2 regions of the Bradyrhizobium sp. AZCC 1693 genome follow, and region 1 is predicted to be linked to the other one. Evidence: predicted binding sites of a transcription regulator. Region 1 holds the regulator's gene; the other holds the start of a gene.

Region 1 (4,067 bases):
CGGCACAAACCGCGTCACCGCCTTCATCGGCCCGTCCGGCTGCGGCAAATCCACGCTGCTGCGGATCTTCAACCGGATGTACGATCTCTACCCCGGCCAGAAGGCGACCGGTCAATTGATGCTCGACCAGACCAACATCCTCGACCCCAAGCTCGACCTCAATCTGCTGCGGGCCCGCGTCGGCATGGTGTTCCAGAAGCCGACGCCGTTCCCGATGACGATCTACGAAAACATCGCCTTCGGTATCCGCCTCTACGAAAAGATCTCCAAGTCCGAGATGGACGGCCGGGTCGAGAAGGCGCTGCGCGGCGGCGCGCTGTGGAACGAGGTCAAGGACAAGCTGAATGCAAGCGGCCTGTCGCTGTCCGGCGGCCAGCAGCAGCGGCTCTGCATCGCCCGCACGGTTGCGGTACGGCCCGAGGTGATCCTGTTCGACGAGCCGTGCTCGGCGCTGGATCCGATCTCGACCGCCAAGATCGAGGAGCTGATCCAGGAACTGGCGGAGGACTACACCATCGCGATCGTCACCCATAACATGCAGCAGGCGGCCCGCGTCTCCGACAAGACCGCCTTCATGTATCTCGGTGAACTGATCGAGTTCGACGACACCAGCAAGATTTTCACCTCGCCCGGCGATCGCCGCACGCAGGACTACATCACCGGCCGTTTTGGTTGAGGAGATAACACATGGGTTCTGAACACACCGCCAAGGCGTTCGACAGCGATCTCCAGGAACTGACCCGTCTCGTCGCCGAGATGGGTGGCCTGTCGGAGCGCATGATCACCGAATCCGTCGACGCGCTGGTCCGTCGCGACGTAGCGCTTGGCAAGCGCGTCGTCGCCGCCGACGTCGAGATCGACCGCCTGCAGCATCTGATCGAGGAACGCGCGGTGCTGACCATCGCCCGCCGCCAGCCGATGGCGATCGACCTGCGCGAAATCGTCGGCGCCATGCGGGTCGCCACCGATCTGGAACGGATCGGCGACCTCGCCAAGAACATGGGCAAGCGCGTCGCGGCGCTGGAGAACGATTTCCAGCCGCTCAAGCTGATGCGCGGCCTCGAACACATGACCGACCTGGTGCTGTCGCAGGTCAAGTCGGTGCTGGACGCCTATGCGGCGCACGATCTGCCGGCGGCGATGGCGGTGTGGAAGGGCGACGAGGAAGTCGACGCCATCTGCACCTCGCTGTTCCGCGAACTCCTGACCTACATGATGGAAGATCCGCGCAACATCTCGTTCTGTATTCATTTGATGTTCTGCGCCAAGAACATCGAGCGGATCGGCGATCACGCCACCAACATCGCCGAAACCGTGTTCTACATGATCGAGGGTCAGCAGATGCTCGACGAGCGCCCGAAGGGCGACATGACGACGTTTGCCACCACCGTACCGAACACTTGAGGACAGCAGAATGAGCGCGCGCATTATGGTGGTCGAGGACGAGGAAGCGCTGACCACGCTGTTGCGCTACAACCTCGACGCCGAAGGCTATGAGGTCGAAACCGTCGGCCGCGGCGACGATGCGGATACGCGGCTGAAGGAGCGCGTGCCCGATCTCGTCGTGCTCGACTGGATGCTGCCGGGGCTGTCCGGCATCGAGCTCTGCCGCCGCCTGCGCGCCCGGCCGGAGACCAAGCAATTGCCGATCATCATGCTCACGGCACGCGGCGAGGAGAGCGAGCGGGTGCGGGGCCTGGCGACCGGCGCCGACGATTACATCGTAAAACCGTTCTCGGTGCCGGAACTGCTGGCGCGGGTGAAGGGCCTGTTGCGGCGCGCAAGCCCCGAGCGGCTCGCCACGGTGCTCACCTATGGCGACATCGAACTGGATCGCGAGAAACGCCGCGTCGCGCGTTCGGGCCGCCAGATCGATCTCGGCCCGACCGAGTACCGCTTGCTGGAATTTTTCCTCGAACATCCCGGCCGCGTCTTCAGCCGCGAGCAATTGCTCGACAGCGTCTGGGGCCGCGACATCTATATCGACGAGCGCACCGTCGACGTCCATATCGGCCGTCTGCGCAAACTGCTCAATCCCGGCCGCGAGCAGGACCCGATCCGCACCGTGCGCGGCGCGGGTTATGCGCTGGATGACCGGTTTGCGAAGGTGGAGCCGTAAGGCTCCAGCGCGTCACCCGCACTCCATCGTCGTCCCCGCGAACGCGGGGACCCATAACCACAAATCTCGATTGTTGAAATGCGCTGGAGCCCCAGCGTGACATAACCACGAACGCCTGTGGTTATGGGTCCCTGCGTTCGCAGGGACGACAACTGCTGCCGCGTGCCCTTACCTTGTCTGCTTCGGCGCCTGCCGCCGCCGGTCGGCGGCGGGCTGATAGGCGATGCGCGAGTGGTGCGCGCAATAGGGCAGGCCGGTAAGCGCCCTGCCGCCGCAGAAGAAGAATTCCGGGCTCGAGGGATCGCCGACCGGCCAGTGGCAGGTCGCCTCGTTCAGTTCGAGCAGCGACAGCCGCTGGCTCATCGGCACCACGTTGTCGAAGGCGATCGGATCCGGCTCCATCTCGACCTCGAAGGCGTGCGCAAGCGCGGTGTTGCCGCGCGAGACCGGGCGCGACACCCGCATCATCTGTTGCGCCGGGCGCGCCTTGCGCTGCCGCGGGGCCGCCGAGGAGGGGCTCTTGGCGCGGCCGGACAGGCCCAGCCGGTGCACTTTGCCGATCACAGCGTTTCGCGTCACATTTCCGAGTTCCGCGGCGATCTGGCTGGCCGATAATCCGGCTTCCCAGAGCTTTTTCAGTTGCTCGACGCGATCGTCGGACCAGGTCAATACCGTCATCGCATTCTTCCCTTCGCATCGCGCCGGCCAATCAGGGGCAGCGCTGGCGACGTCATTCGTCTCAAAAATCCCTGCGGTCAGAATCCCTTAGCCCTCGCCGGGCGCGAAAACCGCGCCCGAACGTTTACGCCGTACAAAATGGACTCTAGGGATCAGAACTGCCGCACGAGATGTCGTACCCGACAGCCCAAACGCTACAATATGGCGTGACTCGGGCGCAAGAGTCCGGGCCCGCGCGTCCACATGTTCCGACATCTAGGCATTGCACTGCGTGTTTTCCACCACACCGCAATCTTACGGATTTCCTTAATCTTGCGGTGCAGGAAAGGCGGCTTCGTGGCGTGTTGACAGCGCCCCCCGCCCACATAGAATACCTCGCACGTGCCGCCCTTAAGAGGCGGCACGTTTCGTTTTCGCAAGACCGGCCGTTGCCGCGTTCGCGCCAATGCACGCGTGTGCTCCGCGGCAGGTCTTACCTTCAGTGCAAACCTTTTGTGATCGCCATGACCAATAGCGCCACGTCGCATCTGCTCCCCGTCTTTGCCAGGGTCGATCTCGGCTTCGAAAGCGGCGAGGGCTGCTGGCTGACCGCGACCAATGGCGAGCGCTATCTCGACTTCACCTCGGGCGTCGCGGTCAATGCGCTGGGTCACTGCCATCCGCATCTGATCAAGGCGCTGCAGGAACAGTCGACAAAACTCTGGCACATGTCGAACCTGTTCAAGAGCCCGGATGGCGAGAAGCTTGCCGCGCGGTTGTGCGAACAGAGCTTTGCCGACCTCGTGTTCTTCTGCAATTCCGGTGCGGAAGCGATGGAAGGCGTGATCAAGGTCGTGCGCCGCTATCAATTCTCCAAGGGTCATCCCGAACGCTATCGGCTCATCACCTTCGAGGGCGCGTTCCACGGCCGCACGCTCGGCACGCTCGCCGCAACCGGCTCCGCCAAATATCTCGAAGGTTTTGGGCCGCCGATGGACGGCTTTGACCAGGTGCCGCACGGCGATCTCGAAGCGGTGAAGAAGGCGATCGGGCCGCACACCGCGGGCATTCTGATCGAGCCGGTGCAGGGCGAGGGCGGTGTGCGCTCGGCGCCGCAATCCTTCTTCAAGGCGCTGCGCCAGCTCTGCGACGAGCACGGCCTGCTGCTGGCGTTCGACGAGGTGCAGACCGGCATGGGCCGCACCGGCGATCTCTTCGCCTACAAGCGCGTCGGCGTGACGCCGGATGTGATGTCGCTGGCGAAAGCGCTCGGCGGCGGCTTTCCGATCGG
Region 2 (4,067 bases), 2.2 Mb from region 1:
TGGCGGCGGCAGTTTTCTTCGCCGCGTTGATTATCGCAGCGATCGGCGCGGAAGTGAATCTGCGCACGCTCTTCAGCTATTTCGGCAACTTCGTCAGCTATTTCGATCGCATTCTTACCCTGGAAGACGGCACGCGGGTATGGACCAATTTCGGTGAATGGTTCTGGGGCTGGCAGAAGTGGCTCAAGATGCTCGGCGAGACCATTCTCATCAGCTATGTCGGCACCCTGACCGGCGCGGTCCTCGCCTTTGTGCTGAATTTCTTCGCCGCGCAGAACACGTCGCCCGCGCCATGGCTGCGCTTCGTCGTCCGGCGTCTCCTCGAGTTCGCGCGCACGGTTCCCGGCATCGTATTCGCGCTGATTTTCGTCATCGCCTTCGGCCTCGGGCCGATGGCGGGCGTATTTGCAATCGCCGTACATTCCGCCGGCGCGCTCGGAAAGTTGTTCTCCGAGATTGTCGAGAACGCCGACATGAAACCGGTAGAGGGTGTGCGCTCGACCGGCGCAAGCTGGCTCTCCTGCATGCGCTTTGCGGTGTTGCCGCAGGTCACGGCGGGTTATGCCAGCTATGCGCTGCTGCGCTTTGAGATCAATGTCCGCGAGGCCTCGGTGATGGGTTTTGTTGGCGCCGGCGGCATCGGGCAGGAGCTCGTCGTCGCGATCCGCAAGTTCTATTACTCCGACGTCAGCGCGATCCTCGTCACCATCATCGTCACCGTCTTCGTCATCGATATCACGACCGGCTGGCTGCGCGGAAAACTGTTCGGCAAGGAGGCTCGCGCATGAGCCAGTTGCCGAAACCGGATACAGGCGCGCTCCGGACCAAATACCCTGATGTCTTCGACCGGCCCGCATCGGCGCGCCTCGCCATGCCGGCGGTGATGTTGGCTGTGTTCGCGATCTTCGTGTTCGGGCTGGTCGATCTCGGCTTCTCGCCGGCCAAACTGGTGTCGGGCCTGAGCCAGCTCGGCTGGATCACGGTGATGATGATTCCACCCGATCCCGGCTCCTCGCTGCCCGCCTATCTCGCAGCCCTCGGTGAGACGCTGTCGATCGCGCTGCTCGGCACGACCCTGGCTGCCGTGGCGGCACTGCCGGTCAGCCTGCTGGCGGCGCGGAACATCATTCCGTCGAACCTGCTTCGCTTCCCGGTGCGGCGGTTCCTTGATTCCATCCGCGGTGTCGATACGCTGATCTGGGCGCTGGTGTGGATCAACGTTGTTGGCCTCGGCCCGTTTGCCGGTGTGCTGGCGATCGCGCTGTCCGACTTCGGCGCGTTCGGCAAATTGTTTTCCGAGGCCATCGAAGCCGCCGACAGGAAGCAGGTCGAGGGGATCAGGGCTTCCGGCGGCGACGCGCTGCACGAAATACGCTTCGGCCTGATGCCCCAGGTGCTGCCTGTTATCGCGGGGCAGGTGCTTTACTTCATCGAATCGAATACCCGCTCGGCCACCATCATCGGTATCGTCGGGGCGGGCGGCATCGGTCTGCAACTGGCCGAGCAAATTCGCGTGCTGGAGTGGCAGAAGGTCTCGTTCCTGATCCTGATGATTTTGGTCGCAGTGGCCGCGATCGACTGGATCTCGGGCAAACTGCGTTTTGCCATCATCGGACAGCGGGCGGTCGCGTAGGTACTTTGTAGGGTGGGCAGAGGCGCGTTAGCGCCGTGCCCACCATTGGCCCGCACAGGCGCCAATGGTGGGCACGCCCCGCTTTGCGGACCCTACAAACCATTCTCTACCAAGAACTCGACGCGCTCCGCTGCAAAACGCGAACGCTTGGTCGTCAGTGGCTCGCCACCAGTATCGACGTCGGTGCTATCGACCACGAGCACCGGACGTCCGAGCGCGAGGTCTAGCCGCGCGGCGTCGGTCGCGTCCACGATACCGGCGGTGATCCGGGTCGACGCGCGGCGAAAATCCCGGATGCCGTAATGCGCCAGCAGCTTGGTCATCGAGCGCAGATTGGCGAACACCTTCCCGGCGTCGGGGAAGCGTTCGGCCGAAAGCCAGGTGGTGCTGACGCAGATGGGCACGCGGTCGGCGAGCCGCACCGATTCGATCCGGATCAGCGGCGCCCCGGTCTTCAATCCAAGCTCTCGCGCCAGCTCGCGCGTGGCTTCTTCCTCCGTCGCGTCGATGAATTGGCCGCGCGGCTCCCGGCCGCCGGCGCCGACGATTTCAGAAAAGCGCGTCCGTGAGCGCAGGGGATAGGCGAGGCGCCGGGTCTCGACATAGGTGCCGCTGCCGCGCTCGGCGCGCACCAGGCCGCGTTCGGCGAGCGTGGCCAGCGCCCGGCGAACGGTGTGGCGGTTGACCCGATAGGTTTCGGCGATCTCGATCTCGCCCGGCAGCTTTTCGCCGGCAACAAAGCGGCCGTCGGCGATGCCGCGCTCGATGCCGTCGGCGACCTGCCGCCACAAGGCGACGCCGGAGGGCGCGTCCTGGACGCTCATGGAACGAAATGGGGCATCGGCAAAAATCACCTCGGTGTCACGAAATCGTCATGGCGCTTCGTTATCAAGTTGTCTAGTATCATAGACAACTTGATTCCGGCAAGGCCGATATGATGGCGAGCGACGAAAGTATGGAAAACGAAGGTGGCGGGCAGGCGCGGCGCAAGGCTGTGATGGCGGTGCTGGCTCATTCCGCAATAGCCGACATAGAAGGGCGTCTCGGGACGATCGTGTTGCCGATCCACGAAAACCTGCGTGAGCCCGAGAATGGTCTCGTGATGGTGCGAGGCCGCGTCGGCGGCGACGGTGCGCCGTTCAATCTCGGCGAGGCGACGGTATCGCGTGCCGCGGTGCGGCTGTCGACTGGCGAGGTCGGCTTTGGCTACACGCTGGGCCGCGACCGGGAAAAGGCCAGGCTGATCGCGCTGTGCGACGCCATGGTGCAGTCGGCTGAGCTCGCTGGTGCGATCGAAACCCATGTCGTCGCACCGCTGCGTGCGGTGATGATCGAAAGGCAAAACCGCAAGGTCGCGGAGGCCGCGGCAACACGGGTCGATTTCTACACACTGGTGCGCGGTGAGGGCTGACATGACGAGCGTTGCCGAATTGCCCGCAGGATTTGCCGACAAGGTATTGTCGGCGCAATCGACCTTTCGGTCCGTCATGGACGCAATGGCGCGTCCCGGCAGCGTTCAGCGTATCCAGCCTGCAGCGGGTGCGCCTGATACGATGATGCGCGGCGCCGCCGCGATCGCGCTGACCCTGTTCGACCACGATACGCCGGTCTGGCTCGATGGCTGGATGTCGGCGACAGCGGATGTCGCCGAGTGGCTCAAGTTCCACACCAGCGCGCCGGTCGTTACGGATTCATCGATCGCCAGTTTTGCGCTGATAGGAGATCCCGAAAACCTTCCGGCGCTCGATCGCTTCGCGTTCGGCAGCAATGAGTATCCGGATCGCTCGACGACGCTGGTTCTGCAGGTCGAAAGCCTGACGGATGGCCCCGTGGTCGAGTTGCAGGGCCCCGGCATCGACGGCTCGGCGACGCTGCGCGCTTCAATCCGGCCGCGGGATCTGTTCGAGCGGTTGGCCATCAACGCCGCACTGTTTCCGCGCGGCATCGATGTCGTGCTGGTTCATGACGATTCCATCGTCGCCATACCGCGCACGACCCGGCTCGTGAGGGGAGGCTGACCATGTATGTTGCCGTCAAGGGAGGCGAGCGCGCCATCGAGAACGCCCATCGCCTGCTGGCGCATGAGCGGCGCGGCGACCGCGACGTTCCCGAATTGTCGCTGGCCCAGATCTCCGAGCAGCTTTCGCTTGGCGTCGACCGCGTCATGACCGAAGGCTCGCTCTACGACCGCGAATTGGCGGCGCTCGCCATCAAGCAGGCGCGCGGCGACCTGATCGAGGCGATCTTCCTGGTGCGCGCTTTCCGCGCCACGCTGCCACGTTTCGGCGCGACCGAGCCGGTCGACACCGGCGCGATGCAGGTGCGCCGCCGGATTTCCTCCACGTTCAAGGATATTCCGGGTGGGCAAATTCTTGGTCCGACGTTCGATTACACCCATCGCCTGCTCGACCCCCAACTCGCCGAGGGGTTCGCG

What was found. Region 1 encodes PhoB, which activates phosphate uptake and scavenging genes when phosphate is short. Its sites were predicted from a motif close to TGTCATNNANCTGTCAT; they were not measured.
Region 2: phnF (phosphonate metabolism transcriptional regulator PhnF) is a predicted target of PhoB. The motif match lies at 2,493-2,509, and genes of this name have one in related genera.

The regions. Positions count from the first base shown of each region.
Region 1 covers NZ_JAZHSD010000001.1:4,410,735-4,414,801, reverse strand. The annotation lists gene pstB (phosphate ABC transporter ATP-binding protein PstB) at 1-676, shown strand, start outside; gene phoU (phosphate signaling complex protein PhoU) at 688-1,404, shown strand; gene phoB (phosphate regulon transcriptional regulator PhoB) at 1,415-2,119, shown strand; gene V1293_RS21125 (GcrA family cell cycle regulator) at 2,288-2,797, opposite strand; gene V1293_RS21120 (aspartate aminotransferase family protein) at 3,301-4,067, shown strand, end outside.
Region 2 covers NZ_JAZHSD010000001.1:2,202,332-2,206,398, reverse strand. The annotation lists gene phnE (phosphonate ABC transporter, permease protein PhnE) at 1-788, shown strand, start outside; gene phnE (phosphonate ABC transporter, permease protein PhnE) at 785-1,633, shown strand; gene phnF (phosphonate metabolism transcriptional regulator PhnF) at 1,726-2,457, opposite strand; gene phnG (phosphonate C-P lyase system protein PhnG) at 2,589-3,044, shown strand; gene phnH (phosphonate C-P lyase system protein PhnH) at 3,046-3,651, shown strand; gene V1293_RS10740 (carbon-phosphorus lyase complex subunit PhnI) at 3,654-4,067, shown strand, end outside.